DNA from 2 places in the Paraburkholderia pallida genome. Region 2 is predicted to be linked to the other one. Evidence: riboswitches for the same ligand, from Rfam matches in the RefSeq annotation. Region 2 holds a riboswitch; the other holds the start of a gene.

Region 1 (5,844 bases), on a different contig from region 2:
CGGCCTCCTTGCGCGTATAGGCGAGGTAGTGACCGGGCAGCGAAGGCTCCACGGTGCGCCCGTGCAGCTTGGAAGCCCAGCCCGCGAAATAGCGGAACGTGTCGACGGTTCCCTGGACATCCACATCGCGCGCATTCGCCACCGATTTGCCGACGTCGATCGACTCGATCTCGGCCAGCTCGTCGGCGTGAGCCTCGATCAGATCGGCGAGGCGATGCAGCAGGCGCTCGCGCTTGAGCGGCTTGAGGCGCCGCCACGCGCCGCCGTCGAACTGCCCGCGCGCCGCGGCGACTGCACGGTCGAGGTCGCCTGCCGTGGCGAGCGGAATCTGCGTGATGATGCCTTCGGTGGACGGCTCGACCACGTCGAGCACCTCGCCCTCGCTGCCCGGCACGAACGCGCCGGCGATGAACATGCGTTGCGGCTGCTCGAGAAAGCGCCGCGTTGCTTCACGCACGCCGAACTGCTCCAGATAGTTTCGTACGATGGAATCCAAGCTTGTCTCCTGATCTCGCGCGGCGTCGTGCGCCCACGGCGCGCGCATTAATGTTTCGTGCCGTTGCCTGCGTCGCTGGCCCTGGTCCTCAATGCCTCAATGACTCAATGGCTTAGCGCCGATGCTGGCTGCGAGCGTGAAAGATGACGCCGATCGAATTCAGCAGCAGTTGAGCCGCAAGAATGGGCGTCACGCCCGCCGGATCGTAGGCCGGAGCGACTTCCACGAGGTCCATGCCCACCACGTTGCCGTGGCTGCGGCGCGCGAGCCCCTGGATGATTTCCAGCACTTCGTAGTAGGTGAAGCCGCCATGGCTCGGCGTGCCCGTGCCCGGCGCGATGGACGGATCGAAGCCGTCGATGTCGATCGTGATGTAGTAGGCGCGGCCTTCGGGAATCCGTGCCAGCACGCCCTCCGCGCCGAGCCGGCGCACGTCGCGCACGGAAAGAATGTCGGAGCCCGCCGCTCGCGCGGCGTCATAGTCGCCGCGGTTCGACGACGAAACGTTGCGGATGCCGAGCTGCGTCATGCCGCTGATGTGCTGCATCTCCGAAGCGCGCCGCAGCGGATTGCCGTGTCCGTAACGCACGCCGTGGCGTTCGTCGACGAAATCCAGATGCGCGTCGAAGTGCACGATGTGAATCGGGCCATGGCCCTCGAACGCCTGGATCACCGGGGCGTGAATCGAATGATCGCCGCCGAGCGTCACGGGCATCGCTCCATTCGCGAGAATCTTGCGCACCGCGCTTTCGATGTTGGCGTTGCTCGCCGCCATGTCGGTGTGGACGATGTCGGCGTCGCCCACGTCCACCATGCGCACCTGGTCGCGCGTCAGATAGAGCGCGTCGTCTTCGTGATCGTAGGCTCCCGCGTGGCCGAACGAAAACAGCGTGGACGCTTCGCGGATGCTGCGCGGCCCGAAGCGCGCCCCCGAGCGCCATTGCGTGCCCATGTCGTTGGGCGCGCCGAGGATCGCCACATCGGCGTCGATGCGATCCCAGTCGAGGCAGACCGGCGATTTCGCGAACGTGCAATGGCCCACGAACGGCAAATCCAGCCGCCCGCTTTCGTATGTGTTGCCCGGCATGAGTGTCTCCGTGTGTGATCCGCTGGGTCATCCAGTCAGGAATCGGTGAACGACCCGGTTTTTATCGGGCCGCCGCTTTGAGACACTATGTGGGTATTATTTTTGACCAAAAATCCCGGGGTTCAGATATTCATATCGGAATTTCCGAAGCAAGCGATCATGGAGAACGCGGGCAATGACGCAACTGCAGGACGTGGATCTCAAGCTACTCAGGGTTTTCATGCATGTCGTGCGATGCGGCGGCTTTTCAGCGGCCCAGGCAACGCTGAACGTGAGCCAGTCGACCATCAGCGAGCAGATGACCACGCTCGAGACGCGCCTCGGCCTCAAGCTGTGCGAGCGCGGCCGCGGCGGCTTCCGCCTGACCGAGCACGGCCTCGCAACGTACGAGGCGGCCCAGCGCCTGCAGGTTGCCGTAGAGGCGTTCTGCATGGACACGGACGCGCTGAAGCAGCATATCGCGGGCCGACTCTATCTGGGCATCATCGACAACACGGTGACGGACACCGCTTCGCCGCTGCCGCGGGCCTTGCAGAAGTTCGTTTCGCGCGGCGAAGACGTGCATGTCGACGTCTACATCGGCACGCCGGCGGAGCTCGAGGAGCGCGTGCTCGACGGCAGGCTTCATGTTGCGATCGGGCACTTCCCGATCCACGTGCCGGGCCTCACCTATACCGAGCTCTATCAAGAACCCGATGGGCTCTATTGCGGCAAGGGGAACCCCCTGTTTGCGGGGGCGGGGGAAGGTGGCGTTCAGATCGAAGCCATCGCTGCGAGCCGCATCGCGGCGCGCGGCTACCTGCAGCAGCACGATCTGAAGATGCTCAGCGCGAGCAAGGCCGCCGCGACGGTCGACAACGTCGAAGCGCAGGCGATCCTGATTCTTTCCGGCGCATATATCGGATTCCTGCCCAACCACTATGCGGCGCGCTGGGTGGAACGCGACGACATGCGGCGCATCGGCCCCGAGCAGTTCGGCATGCAGTCACCCTTTTGCGCGGTGACGCGCCGGGCCTCCGCCGTGCCGTCCATCCTGCAGGCGTTCATGATCGACCTGCAGGAGGTCTGGCTGAATGACCGCGCGGGCCGGCACGGAGACGCAACAAAACCCGCGCGCCGCAAGTAGCCGCGGCGCGCCGCGCGCTCAGGCTGCCGCGAGGCGAACGCCCTGAGCCGTGCCGGCCATGCCCTCGATCAGCGCGGCGACGTTCTCCGCCGTTGCGGCCGACAAGGTCCAGCCCAGATGTCCGTGCCCCGTGTTGTAGAACACGCCCGGCATGCGCCCCCTGCCGACCTTCGGCAGCATGCTCGGCAACATGGGCCGCAGGCCCGCCCACGGAATCACGCGCGACGTGTCGACCTGCGGGAACAGACGGCGGGTCCATTCGACCAGCGGCGCGATACGGTCCGCGCGAATGTCGCGGTTGAACCCGTTGATCTCGGCCGTGCCCGCCACGCGGAACCGGTCGGCGCCGAGCCGGCTCGTGACGATCTTCGCGCTCTCGTCGAGCAAGCTGACCCAGGGTGCCGCGCGCTGGCTCTTTTCGTCGTCGAGACCTACGGTGATCGAATAGCCCTTCACCGGATACACGTTCACGTGGTCGCCGAGCATCGACGCGAATGCACGGCTGTTCACGCCCGCACAAACGACGATACGTTCGAATATTTCGTCATGCGAATCGTTCTGCGACAGCGTGGAGAGCGTGAACGTGCCGCCCGGGTCGCGCCGGATCGCGGCGATCTGCGTGTCGTAGTGGAATTCGACGCCATGCCGCACACTCGCCATCGCGAGGCCGCGCGTGAACTTGTGGATGTCGCCGGTCGAATCCGAGGGCGTGAAGAAGCCACCGAAAAACGCGCCCTCCAGGGCCGGCTCGATCTCCCGGATCTCGGCCGGCGTCACGGGCCGGCGATCGAGGCCGCCTTCGGTCAGGACGGCGTTGACCTTCGTGGCCACGTCAAAGCTCTTGCGGTCCTTGTAGATGTGCAGGATGCCGCGCTGCTCGAGGTCGAACTCGATGCCTTCGTTACGGGCCGTTTCGAACAGGTGCTCGCGGGCCGCCATTGCGAGGCGCACCGTTTCGAGCGTGTTGGCCCGATAGTTCGGGATCTGCCGCAGAAATTCGGCCATCCACGAATATTTGTGCCACGCGGGCAGCGGATTCACGAGCAGCGGCGCGTCGCGCGTGAGCATCCAGCGCAGGCCTTTGAAGACGGTGGCGGTGTTGTTCCAGACTTCGGCATTGCACGCCGAAAGCTGACCGCCGTTCGCGAACGACGTCTCCATGGCGCTATAGCGGTGGCGTTCGAACACGGTAACGCGAAAGCCGCGCTTTGCAAGGGCGTAAGCGGTCGTGACGCCGGTGATCCCGGCGCCAATGATGGCGATTCGTGACATGACATGGTCCAGATTAGATTGAGCACTGTCGTTTCCGACAACCGTGCCCCATCTGTCCATGTACCTGAGAGTTTCTTCCCGCGCCGGCATCCAGCACGCCGGGCGGAAATCTCCTTCGGTGGGCGCCTGCGCGCCGCTCTCCAGATGTGTTCTCGCTGCAGGGTCCTTGTGCCTGAGAGTTTCCGGGGCGGTTGCTCCGTCGGCGCCGTCAAATGCTTTCGCAGTGACAGTCTCTCCCGCTGCAGTTCATCGAACAGTGCAAAGATAGCGGGCCATTATTGCCGCTGCAAGCGATTTTTTTTCCTCGCGAAGGATTGCGCGTACGCTTGGCCCTGGCCCTCGTCGCTCACGAAGCGCCGCCCCGCAAGCACAGGTGATACCGGCGCGGCATGAAAGCCGGACCGCGCGGGCGCTGCCTCAAGCCGTCTTGCGCAGGAAGCCTTGCGTGCCGCCGTTGCGGTTCGGTGCGAAGCCGTTCGCGTGCAGCGATTCCTCCACCGTGTCGTAGAACACACCGATCTTGCTGATCTCGCGCGCCTCCTTCGCCGTCGCGATATCGCGGCCGAATTCGCGCGAGATGCGCACGAGTTGCTCGATCTGCTTCACGGTGCTCATCTTTTCGGTGCGCTTCTGGTTCCAGAGGCAGTCTTCCGTGCCGCAACGCACGTGCAGGCCCATCGCAATCCCCATCATGTTCACGGGCAGTACATTGCGCACATTGCTCTCCACCGTGACCACCGCGCCGTCGGGCACCGCGCGGATGAAGTTGCCGAGGCTGTAGATGTTCGGCGTATCCATGCCGCCGGCGATCGCCACCCAGTTCATGACCAGCGGGCCCTTGTAGAAGCCGCGGCGCATCAGCCGCTCCACCGACTCGAAGCTGTTGAGGTTGTAGCACTGGAACGCGCTCTGGATGCCCCTGGCCGTCAGCCGGCGCACGTGCTCCTCGACCCAGCCCGGCTGTGCGGGCACGGTCATTTCCTTGTACGCGTTAAAGAGCGTCGGGTTCTCGCGCGAGGTGCCCTTGAAGTCGGCGTCTTCCGCCTGATCGGTGACATTCATCTGCGAAGTATTGACCGTCACCGTGACCTGGTCCGGCGTGGGTTCGAGCTCGGCCAGCATGTGGCGGGTGTCGTCGGAGAGCCACTTCGCCGCTTGCCCTTCGTTTTCGGGCGCAAACGAGATCGAGCCGCCCACCTGGATGATCATCTCCGGCACCGCCTTGCGCACGCCGGCAATCAGTTCGTTGAACTTCGACAGACGCTTGCTGCCCTTGCCATCGAGTTCGCGCACATGGAGATGCAGCACCGTGGCGCCCGCGTTGTAGCAGTCCACCGCTTTCTGGATCTGCTCATCCATGGTGACCGGAATGTCCTCGGGAAAGTCCGAGGGCAACCAGCCTGGCGCGTAAGGCGCCGCGGTAATGATCAAGGGCTGTTGATTCTCGGGAAAGAGGTGGCCGTCGAGAAAATTCATGCGGGGTCTCCGGGGGGAAAGCGGCTGTCGCATCCGCAGGCGAGCGCGTTGGCGAGTCCAGCGCGCCGCCCGATAGTGATGCGTGCCATTGTCCGGTTTGGGCCCATTCCCCGCTTGATCATGCGCGCCAGTCGATTGACTATCCATGACAGGCGCCGGCAACACCGTCACTGATCGACGCGGCGCGATGCGGGGTGGCGCGCGATGGCGCGCCCGAATATCGGCGCCTCCTCGTCAAGCCTTCAGGACCGCACCGCCCCACTCGCCCGCGTGGCCCGCAACACGTACTCGAGCACCGCGATCACCATGCAGTTGACTACCAGGCACAGCAAGCCAGGATTGAAGCCGCCGAGATCGTAGCGGCCCAGGTAGAACGCGAGCGCCAGG
Region 2 (5,844 bases):
CCCACGGCCACATCGGCGCCCCATTCGCCCGGCGGCGTGAGCATCGTGAGCGCAAGCAGGTCAGCGGCGGCGATCACCGCGCCGCCCGCGGCGTGGATGGCTTGCGCCAGTTCGCGATAGTCGCGCACGTCGCCGTTCACGCCCGGATATTGCAGCAGCACGCCGAACGCGCCTGCGTTGGCGGCTTCAGCGGCGGGGCCGACCTTCACCTCGATGCCGATCGGCTTCGCGCGCGTCTTCACGACTTCGAGCGTTTGCGGCAGCACGTCGTCGGCGACGAAGAACACGTTCGACTTCGACTTGCCCACGCGCTGCACGAGCGTCATCGCTTCGGCGGCGGCGGTGGCCTCGTCGAGCAGCGACGCGTTTGAGATCGCGAGACCCGTCAGGTCGACGATCATCTGCTGGAAGTTGAGCAGGGCTTCGAGGCGGCCCTGCGAGATTTCCGGCTGGTACGGTGTGTAGGCCGTGTACCAGGCCGGGTTTTCGAGCACGTTGCGCAGGATCACGGCCGGCGTGTGCGTGTCGTAGTAGCCCTGCCCGATGTAGGAGCGGAACACCTGGTTCTTGTCTGCGAGCGCGCGCAGCGCGGCGATCGCTTCGGCTTCCGAGCGCGGCTCGCCGAAGGGGCCGAGCGGCAGCGCGTCCTTGCGGCGGATCGCGGCCGGAATGACCGCGTCGATCAGCGCGGCGCGCGAGGCGAAGCCGAGCGTGTCGAGCATCGCCTGCTGGTCGGCCGGGTCGGGCCCGATGTGGCGGGCGGCGAAGGCGTCGTGCGCTTCGAGTGCGGCGAGCGAAAGGGCCGAGAGCGGCGTGTTCATCAGACGATCCGGGTGTTCGAGCTTCATAGGGTTTCCTGCGGGCGCGGGCGGCGTGGGCAATGCGCGCGCCGCCGCGCCGTCTGGTTAAGGCGACTTCGCCTGCGTGTTAAGCGCCGATGGCCTTTTCGTAGGCGGCGGCGTCGATCAGCGCGTCGAGCTTGGCGTCGGCGGCCGGCTTGATCTTGAAGAGCCACGACTCGTACGGCGCGCCGTTCACCTGATCCGGCGTGTCGACGAGCGCGGTGTTCGATTCGACGATCTCGCCCGCGACCGGTGCGTAGATGTCCGAGGCGGCCTTGACCGACTCGATCACGGCAACGGCGTCGCCGGCGGCGACGGCGCGGCCCGCATCAGGCAGCTCGAGGAAGACGATGTCGCCGAGCGCTTCTTGTGCGTGGTCCGTGATGCCGATGGTCAGCGTGCCGTCGGCTTCGGTGCGGATCCATTCGTGCGATTCGGTGTATTTCAGATCGGCCGGGATGCTCATGGGTTGCTCCAGTGCGTGGTTCGTTATGACTTGAAAGAGGGGGGGCGTGCGCGGCTCGAATCCTTGCGGATCAGGCGACGAGCACCTTGCCGTTGCGCACGAAGGGCAGTTTTACCACGCTTGCAGGCAGGGCCTTGTCACGGATCTGCACCTGCACGACGTCGCCCGGCTGCACGCCCTGGGGCACGCGCGCAAAGGCGATCGATTCCTGCATCGTCGGCGAGAACGTGCCGCTCGTGATTTCGCCTTCACCGTGCGGCGTGAGCACCTTCTGGTGCGCGCGCAGCACGCCGCCGGCCTTGCCGTTTTCCTTCTGCAGAATCAGGCCGACGAAGGCCATGCGCGAGCCGTTTGCCTCGAGCACGGGGCGGCCGACGAACTCGCGCGGCTCCTTCATGTCGACGGTCCAGGCGAGGCCCGCGTCGAGCGGCGAGACGCTGTCGTCCATGTCCTGGCCGTAGAGGTTCATGCCCGCTTCGAGGCGCAGCGTGTCGCGCGCGCCGAGACCGCAGGGCTTCACGCCCTGGCGCTGCAGGGCGTCCCAGAATTCGCAGACGGCAGCGGCGGGCAGCACGATTTCGAAGCCGTCTTCGCCGGTGTAGCCCGTGCGCGCGACCATCAGCTCGCCGAACGGCGACGCTTCGATCTTCGCGGCGTTAAAGGGTTTGAGGAGTTCGGTGGCGCTGCGCGAGGAGGGCGCGACTTGCCAGACCTTTTCGCGCGCGCTCGGACCCTGCACGGCGACGATTGCGAGATCGCGGCGCGGAGTGATGGTGAGGCCAAAGCCGCCTTCGGCGTTGAGCTTCTCGAACCAGGCGATGTCTTTTTCGGCGGTGCCCGCGTTGACCACGGTGCGGAATTCGTCGTCGGCGAAGTAGTAGACGATCAGGTCGTCGATCACGCCGCCTTCGGGGTTCAGCATGCACGAGTAGAGCGCCTTGCCCGGCGTCGTGAGCTTGGCGACGTTGTTGGCGAGCGCGCGGGAGAAGAACTCGCGCGCCTTCGCGCCCGAGAAGTCGACCACGCACATGTGCGAGACGTCGAACATGCCGGCGTCGGTCCGCACCGCGCGATGCTCGTCGATCTGCGAGCCGTAGTTGACGGGCATGTCCCAGCCGCCGAAGTCGACCATGCGGGCATTGAGCGCGCGGTGCGAGTCGTTCAGCGGGGTGCGTTTGAGTTCGGTCATGGGGCCTCAGGCGGTCGCGAAAAATCGCGCGAAAACGAAAAAGGCCATGCAGGAAACGCCACAGGCACTATGCCTGGGGTCGGTTCTTGCATGGCCCCTCTGTCCTCGATACCTGAGAGATTGCGCCGTGTTGAATGCTGCTGGATGGCGCGCGCCCCTTCGGTGGGCAGCCTGAACGCCCGGGGCTCATTTGCCCAGCCGTTCTACTGCCGCTCTCCAGAGTTTCGGACTCGAAAGTCACACGCGGCGCACAGGCGCGCGCGAGCGATTCGGAGGTCCGGCGCGCACGGTCCTTTTGCCTGAGAGTTTGTGGGTTGCCCCTTCGGCGGCGCCGCGTTGCACCTGCCTGGTGGCGGGGTGCGACAAACGGCGCGCTCTCCCGGCGCGCGCAGCGATTGTGCGCGACGCTTGGCGGGTGTGTCAATGCGGAAAAAAACGGGGGCGGGGTGGCTCCCGGGATTGCCGACGGGGTTGCCGCCGGGGTTGCCGCTTTACTCGCCGATGGCGCGCGCCGCCGTGTCGAGCTCCTGGTTCAGCACGTGCTGCTCGTCGCCGGAGATGCCGCCGCCGTGCTGGGCCGCCATGTCGTGCGCTTCGCCGCGGATCGTGTCGAGGCGGTGATGGAACGCGGCGCCCTGGGGCGGCGGGTAGTAGCCCTGATTCACGCGCATGTCGATGCGGCGGCTCAGATTGTCGATGCGGCCGTCGACCTCGTGCAGGCGGTCCACCGCCACTTCATGCGGATTCGGGCCGGGGTTCACAACCACGGGACGCGGCGGCGGGGGCGGGTTGACCACGCAAGCGGCGAGCGTCGAGACGAGCGCGCCGACGGCGGCGTAGCGGATGGCACGGTTCAAACGGGTCATTGAGACTCTCCTTTTGGTCGCAGCTTTTAGTCGTTGTTGCTCGGTTTTTTTGCGTTGTATGTCGGCAAACGTGCCGCGCGCGCCACCCGATGACCGCGGCGCTGCATGCACTTGTAACGATTTGTTCACACCTTTCAATTGCGTCGGGCAAATGCAAGGTGCATGGGGTGCCGGCACGCGGGCGCTGAACGCCGGGCGAAGCGCCCGCGACCGCGCCAACGCGCGGTTTTGCGCGCGGGTCCGTTATCAAGCCGTGGGCGTGAACGCGATCGTGCGGCCTTCGGCGGCGCTCTGCGTGGCGATCTCGATGATCCTCATCACGTCGACGGCGTCCTGCGGGCTCACCGGGAAAGGCTCGCCATCGCGGATCGCGGCGGCGAGCGCGCGATAGAGATCCGCGTAATTGCCGGCGGCGTTGGGCACTTCGAGTTCGGTTTCCGTGCCGTCATCAGCCAGCATGTGCAGGCGGCCCGGCTCGTTGCCGTCGCCGAAACCGGGCTGGCCCGGGCGCAACCCCGCCTTGAGCTGATCTTCCTGCGTATCGAGCCCGTTCTTCAGATAGCTGCCGCGCGTGCCATGGATGACGAAGCGCGGCGCGAACGCGGCCAGTGCGCTTGCATGCAGCACGGCGTCGTGGCCCGGGTAGCGCAGCACGAGGTGCACGTAGTCGGGCGCGGTGGCGTGGTCGCGGCGCGTGTGGACGAACGCCGTGACCGACTCGGGCGCGCCGAAGAGCGCGAGCGTCTGGTCGATCAGATGTGGCCCGAGGTCATAGAGCAGGCCGCCGCCGCGTGTCGCGTCCTCGCGCCAGCGCTGGCGCACCTGCGGACGGAAGCGGTCGAAATGCGATTCGTAGTGCGTGACGCGGCCGAGCTCGCCGTTCGCGAGCAAATCGCGCACGGTGAGGAAATCGCCGTCCCAGCGGCGGTTGTGGAACGGCGCGAACACGAGGCCGCGCTGCTTCGCAATGGCGGCGAGCGTGCTTGCTTCCTCGGCGGTGAGCGTGACCGGCTTGTCGACCAGCACGTGCTTGCCGCGCTCCAGCGTGCGGCGCGCGAGCTCGTAGTGCGTGTCGTTGGGCGTGGCGATCACCACGCATTCGATGGCGTCGAGCGAGAGCAGGGCGTCGAGGTCGGGGACGATCGCGGCATCGGGATAGTCGGCCTGTGCGCGCTCGGCCTGGCTCGTCGCGATGGCGGCAAGCGTGGCCGCGCCGCTATGGGCGATCACGGGTGCGTGGAAGGTCTGGCCGGCGAAGCCATAGCCCATCAGGCCGATTTGCAGCGGTGCAGTCATGAAGCGCGTCCTCTTTCCAGCAATGAGGCGGCGCGGCGCGAGCCGTCGCCGCGGGTGGCGGGAGCCCGCCAAGGGGGCCTGCCATTGTGGCACGCGTGGCTGGCGCGTTGCACGGGCCAGGCGTGGCGAAAGTCTGGGGACGGATGGCGTGGGCGCAGGCGTGATGCGGCGGGCCGCCGTGGTTCAGTGCCGTGTGAGTGGGGCGAGTCGGTGGATGACGTCGGGGCCGCATCGGCGCGCAGCCGCCTCGTGTTAACATCGCAGCTCTCGCGTGAGAGGCCGCCGCGTTGTTACGCGCGCCTCGCGCCATGCGGTTTGCCGTGCTTCGCGCGCTCTCGTGCGCGGGCGCCGCGCCACGCAAGGATGAGCGCCCCCGGCCGGCCGCCTCCAGCTCGGCCCCCCGGCTGGGCGCCCCGCGCGCACGCCTCCCAGCTACACCACCCGTTTTTCTCCAATCCAGCAACGATGTCCGCAGGCCTGAATCCCGCCCAAAGCGAAGCGGTGCGCTACCTCGACGGTCCCTGTCTCGTGCTCGCCGGCGCGGGCAGCGGCAAGACGCGTGTGATCACGCAGAAGATCGCGCACCTGATCGAAGCGAAAGGCTTCGAGCCGCGCCATATCGCGGCCGTCACCTTCACCAACAAGGCCGCCGCCGAAATGCGCGAGCGCGTGGGCAAGCTGCTCGAAGGCAAGACGCTCACCACGCCCGGCAAGGAAGGCCGCAAGGTGCCGACCAACCAGCTCACGGTCTGCACGTTCCACTCGCTGGGCGTGCAGATCCTGCGCCAGGAAGCCGAGCACCTGGGCTTGAAGCCCCAGTTCTCGATCATGGACTCCGACGACTGCTTCGCCATGATCCAGGAGCAGGTGGGCTCGACCGACAAGGGCTTCATCCGCAAGATCCAGTCGATCATCTCGCTCTGGAAGAACGGCCTCGTGATGCCCGAAGAGGCGCTCGCGACCGCTTCGAACGAGGACGAGCATCAGGCCGCGATCGTCTACCGCAACTACATGGCGACGCTGCACGCCTATCAGGCGGTGGACTTCGACGACCTGATCCGCCTGCCCGCCGAGCTGTTCGCGAAGAACGAGCCCGTGCGCGAGCGCTGGCAGAACAAGCTGCGCTACCTGCTGGTCGACGAGTACCAGGACACCAACACCTGCCAGTACGAGCTGCTCAAGCTG

The links. Region 2 has a riboswitch for glycine ahead of gcvT (glycine cleavage system aminomethyltransferase GcvT). Riboswitches for the same ligand answer to the same signal wherever they lie in the genome.
Region 1: another riboswitch for glycine. It lies ahead of E1956_RS22635 (D-amino acid dehydrogenase); the one in region 2 lies ahead of gcvT (glycine cleavage system aminomethyltransferase GcvT).

Annotation. Positions count from the first base shown of each region.
Region 1 covers NZ_CP038149.1:1,672,647-1,678,490, forward strand. Annotated here, with positions in the region: gene E1956_RS22620 (aldehyde dehydrogenase family protein) at 1-496, opposite strand, end outside; gene speB (agmatinase) at 609-1,583, opposite strand; gene E1956_RS22630 (LysR family transcriptional regulator) at 1,759-2,709, shown strand; gene E1956_RS22635 (D-amino acid dehydrogenase) at 2,728-3,981, opposite strand; glycine riboswitch at 4,024-4,135, opposite strand; gene E1956_RS22640 (beta-keto acid cleavage family enzyme) at 4,399-5,457, opposite strand; gene E1956_RS22645 (sodium:solute symporter family protein) at 5,700-5,844, opposite strand, start outside.
Region 2 covers NZ_CP038148.1:734,914-740,757, forward strand. Annotated here, with positions in the region: gene gcvP (aminomethyl-transferring glycine dehydrogenase) at 1-848, opposite strand, end outside; gene gcvH (glycine cleavage system protein GcvH) at 928-1,308, opposite strand; gene gcvT (glycine cleavage system aminomethyltransferase GcvT) at 1,379-2,497, opposite strand; glycine riboswitch at 2,587-2,727, opposite strand; glycine riboswitch at 2,776-2,889, opposite strand; gene E1956_RS03245 (hypothetical protein) at 2,989-3,354, opposite strand; gene E1956_RS03250 (oxidoreductase) at 3,610-4,659, opposite strand; gene E1956_RS03255 (UvrD-helicase domain-containing protein) at 5,125-5,844, shown strand, end outside.